2 regions of the Streptomyces sp. NPDC089919 genome follow, and region 1 is predicted to be linked to the other one. Evidence: predicted binding sites of a transcription regulator. Region 1 holds the regulator's gene; the other holds the start of a gene.
The links. The regulator HrcA, encoded in region 1, represses chaperone genes, less so after heat shock. The targets are predictions, from matches to a motif close to TTNGCACTCNGNNNNNCNGAGTGCNAA.
Positions count from the first base shown of each region.

Region 2: a site for HrcA is predicted at 1,289-1,315, ahead of groL (chaperonin GroEL). Genes of this name have one in related genera too.

Region 1 covers NZ_JBFBGK010000055.1:33,681-36,143, reverse strand. The annotation lists gene dnaJ (molecular chaperone DnaJ) at 1-889, opposite strand, end outside; gene hrcA (heat-inducible transcriptional repressor HrcA) at 890-1,906, opposite strand; gene AB0O40_RS21980 (MBL fold metallo-hydrolase) at 2,061-2,463, shown strand, end outside.
Region 2 covers NZ_JBFBGK010000007.1:3,547-6,009, reverse strand. The annotation lists gene thrC (threonine synthase) at 1-185, shown strand, start outside; gene AB0O40_RS04975 (MoaD/ThiS family protein) at 221-499, shown strand; gene AB0O40_RS04970 (cold-shock protein) at 915-1,118, shown strand; gene groL (chaperonin GroEL) at 1,513-2,463, shown strand, end outside.

The DNA of each region.
Region 1 (2,463 bases):
GGATGTCGACCTCCTCCATGCCGTCCAGCGTCTCCAGCGGGCACTTGGTGCCCAGCGCCGCCGCCGTCATGGGGAGGGTGACCGTGCAGTGCAGGTCGTCCCCGCGCCGCTGGAAGACCGGGTGCGGCAGCTCGTGGATCTCGACGTACAGGTCGCCGGCGGGGCCGCCGCCGGGGCCGACCTCGCCCTCGCCCGCGAGCTGGATGCGGGTGCCGTTCTCCACGCCGGCCGGGATCTTGACCGTGAGGGTGCGGCGGGACCGGATGCGGCCGTCGCCCGCGCACTCGGGGCACGGGGTCGGGACGACGGTGCCGAAGCCCTGGCACTGCGGGCACGGCCGGGAGGTCATGACCTGGCCGAGGAAGGAGCGGGTGACCTGGGAGACCTCGCCGCGGCCGCGGCACATGTCACAGGTCTGCGCGGAGGTGCCGGGGGCGGCGCCCTCGCCGGAGCAGGTCGTGCACACGATGGCCGTGTCGACCTGGATGTCCTTGGTCGTGCCGAAGGCCGCCTCGTCGAGCTCGAGGTCGAGGCGGATCATGGCGTCCTGGCCGCGGCGGGTGCGCGAGCGCGGGCCGCGCTGCGAGGCCTGGCCGAAGAAGGCGTCCATGATGTCGCTGAAGTTGCCGAAGCCGCCGGCCCCGAAGCCGCCGGCGCCACCGCCGCCGGAGGCGGACAGCGGGTCCCCGCCGAGGTCGTAGACCTGCTTCTTCTGCGGGTCCGACAGCACCTCGTACGCGGCGTTGATCTCCTTGAAACGCTCCTGCGTCTTGGGATCCGGGTTCACGTCCGGGTGCAGCTCGCGGGCGAGCTTGCGGAAGGCCTTCTTGATCTCGTCCTGGGACGCGTCGCGGCGCACGCCGAGTACGGCGTAGTAGTCCGTGGCCACTTACGACTCCGCCAGGATCTGTCCGACGTAACGTGCCACTGCGCGTACCGCTCCCATCGTTCCGGGGTAGTCCATGCGGGTCGGTCCGACCACGCCGAGTTTGGCGACTGTCTCGCCGCCCGAACCGTAGCCGACCGACACGACGGACGTGGAGTTCAGTCCTTCGTAGGCGTTCTCGTGCCCGATTCGCACGGTCATGCCCGATTCATTGACCTCGCCGAGCAGCTTGAGGAGCACGACCTGCTCCTCCAGCGCTTCCAGCACCGGCCTGATCGTCAAGGGGAAGTCGTGCCCGAAGCGAGTGAGATTGGCGGTGCCGCCGATCATCAGACGCTCCTCGGTCTCCTCCACCAGGGTCTCCAGCAGGGTCGCCAGGACGGTGGAGACGGTGCCCCGGTCCTCCGCCTCGAACGACTCCGGCAGGTCCTGCACCAGCTGCGGGACGTCCGCGAACCGGCGGCCGACGACACGGCTGTTGAGCCGGGCCCGCAGGTCTGCCAGCGACTGGTCGCCGAACGGCGACGGGCAGTCCACCAGCCGCTGCTCGACCCGTCCGGTGTCCGTGATCAGGACGAGCATCAGCCGGGCCGGTGCCAGCAGCAGCAGCTCGACGTGGCGCACGGTCGACCGGGTCAGGCTCGGGTACTGCACCACCGCGACCTGCCGGGTCAGCTGCGCCAGCAGCCGGACCGTGCGGCCGACGACGTCGTCCAGGTCGACCGCGCCGTCCAGGAAGTTCTGGATGGCCCGGCGCTCCGGGGTCGACAGCGGCTTGACGCCCGCGAGCTTGTCGACGAAGAGCCGGTAGCCCTTGTCGGTCGGGATGCGGCCGGCGCTGGTGTGGGGCTGGGCGATGTACCCCTCCTCCTCCAGCAGCGCCATGTCGTTGCGCACGGTGGCGGGCGAGACGCCGAGCTTGTGCCGCTCGGTGAGCGCCTTGGAGCCGACCGGCTCCTCCGTCCCGACGTAGTCCTGGACGATGGCGCGCAGCACTTCGAGTCTGCGTTCGCTGAGCATCCGCGCACACCTCCAGCTGTGATGCCTGGTCGTTTCCCGTGGTTCCGGAACCGTGCTGGCACTCGATGTGCCCGAGTGCCAGAGATCCCCCGGTCAGTGTACGGCGGCCGGGTACGCCCCGGGCAAGGGTGGCCCGTCACGGTAGCGTCGCGGTATGGACATCGCTTGGGAAGAGCTGGGGTGGGAACGGCTGGCCGCGCGGGTCGGCCGGCGGCGCCTTCCGGTGTGGGACTGCACGGTGGGACTGGTGGTGGGCACGGATTCCGTGCTGCTGGTCGACCCCGGTTCGAGCCTGCGCGAGGGGGCCGAGCTGCGGTCCCAGGCGGAGCGGCTGACCGGCCGGAGAGTGACGCACCTCGCATACACGCACGGGCATTTCGACCACGTCCTGGGTGCGGCGGCCTTCGCGGGCGCCGAGGTGTTCGGTGCGGTCGGCCTGGCCGGGGTGCTCTCCGCGGAACGCGAGGAGCTGCGGGCGGGCGCGGTGGCGCAGGGTCTGGCGGCCGACGAGGCGGAGGAGGCGGTGGACGCGCTGGTGCTGCCCCGCCACCCGGTCT
Region 2 (2,463 bases), on a different contig from region 1:
GCGGCGTGACCGTGGGCGTCACCCGCAAGCTGATCGAGGAGGGCCGGCTGGACCCGACCCTCACCACGGTCGTCCTGAACACCGGCGACGGCCTCAAGACCCTGGAAGCGGTCTCCGGCACCGGCCAGACCGCCACCATCCGCCCGAGCCTGGACGCCTTCCGCGCCGCCGGCCTGGCCTCCTGACACCACCCCCAGCTCCTTAGGAAGGCGACAAGCCCATGAGCGTCAACGTCCGCATCCCCACCATCCTGCGCACCTACACCGGCGGCCAGGCCGAGGTGCCCGCCGAGGGCGCGACCCTCGCCGAGGTCATCGAGTCCCTGGAGAAGTCCCACCCGGGCATCGCCGCGCGCGTCCTGGACGACGCCGGCAAGCTGCGCCGCTTCGTCAACGTCTACGTGAACGACGACGACGTGCGCTTCGAGGGCGGGCTGCAGACGTCGACGCCGGACGGCGCGGGCGTCTCGATCATCCCCGCGGTCGCGGGCGGCTGCTGATACCGCCACCCGGCGGCCGGGTTTGCACCGGCCCCGAATATGCATTTGAATCGCCCCCTCCGGATAAACGGAGGGGGCGATTCTGGTTGATTGGGCGCGGTAGGGTTGGGGTAGTCCCCTTCGCCATTCATGCCATGCGCATATGAGCGACCCCCGTCAGGGGCGACATCGGGTCAATGTCCGTGCACCGTATGGGCTGTTGGCGCGATTTATCCGGCCCGACTTGCCCGAGGATGCCGGGAATTTTCAGGTTATTGAAGGATTCCCACCTGTCCTGAATTCTCGTCGGAATGACCTGTTGCAGACAGCGTCGGTGCAGATACATTCAGCCGCGGTCGGCGCGTTACGGCGCAGGGTCTGACCCGGGTCCGCGAAGTGCGGCCCCGCGCAAGGGCCAGTAATAGGGGAGTTAGGCATGGCTCAGGGCACCGTCAAGTGGTTCAACGCGGAGAAGGGCTACGGCTTCATCGCGGTCGACGGTGGTGCGGACGTCTTCGTCCACTACAGCGCGATCCAGATGGACGGCTACCGCACCCTTGAAGAAGGTCAGCGAGTCGAGTTCGAGATCTCGCAGGGCCAGAAGGGTCCGCAGGCGGACATGGTCAAGCTCGCCGTCTGACGCACGGCGCGATCGACCGGCACGCATCAACGCACGAGGGGCCCGCATCCCGACAGGGACGCGGGCCCCTCGTGCGTGTCCGGGCCGCCGTGCGCCGGGGCGCGTCGCCGGGGGCCCGGGGGCCTGACCTGGGACGGGCCCCGGAGGGGTCCGAGGAGTGGTCCAAGCCGCTTGCACTCGAGGGGGTCGAGTGCTAATCATTGGCGTTAGCACTCTCCGGGTGAGAGTGATAAAGACGAGGATCGGGTCGGTGAGGCCCGCGAGCCTGCGGGGCAAGGAACCGCAAGGCCCGCAGGCCGTCCGTCGCGGGCGCTGGCGCGGTCCGGAGCAGTCCACATTCCCCTGACGCCGCAGCGGCGTACGGGGGGAACCCAGTCCTGGAGGACCACTTCAGATGGCCAAGATCATTGCGTTCGACGAGGAGGCCCGGCGCGGCCTCGAGCGCGGCATGAACCAGCTCGCCGACGCCGTCAAGGTCACCCTTGGCCCCAAGGGTCGCAACGTCGTCCTTGAGAAGAAGTGGGGCGCCCCCACGATCACCAACGACGGTGTCTCCATCGCCAAGGAGATCGAGCTCGAGGACCCGTACGAGAAGATCGGCGCCGAGCTGGTCAAGGAAGTCGCCAAGAAGACGGATGACGTCGCCGGCGACGGTACGACCACCGCGACCGTCCTGGCGCAGGCGCTGGTCCGCGAGGGCCTGCGCAACGTCGCCGCGGGCGCCAACCCGATGGCTCTGAAGCGCGGCATCGAGAAGGCCGTCGAGGCCGTCTCGGGCGCCCTGCTCGAGCAGGCGAAGGATGTCGAGACCAAGGAGCAGATCGCTTCGACGGCCTCCATCTCCGCCGCCGACACCCAGATCGGCGAGCTCATCGCCGAGGCCATGGACAAGGTCGGCAAGGAAGGCGTCATCACCGTCGAGGAGTCGCAGACCTTCGGTCTGGAGCTCGAGCTCACCGAGGGCATGCGCTTCGACAAGGGCTACATCTCGGCGTACTTCGCCACCGACATGGAGCGTATGGAGGCGTCCCTGGACGACCCGTACATCCTCATCGTCAACTCCAAGGTCAGCAACGTGAAGGACCTCCTTCCGCTGCTGGAGAAGGTCATGCAGTCCGGCAAGCCGCTGCTGATCATCGCCGAGGACGTCGAGGGCGAGGCCCTGTCGACCCTGGTCGTCAACAAGATCCGCGGCACCTTCAAGTCCGTCGCCGTCAAGGCCCCGGGCTTCGGCGACCGCCGCAAGGCCATGCTCGGCGACATCGCCATCCTCACCGGTGGCACGGTCATCTCCGAGGAGGTCGGCCTCAAGCTCGAGAACGCCGGTCTGGACCTGCTCGGCCGC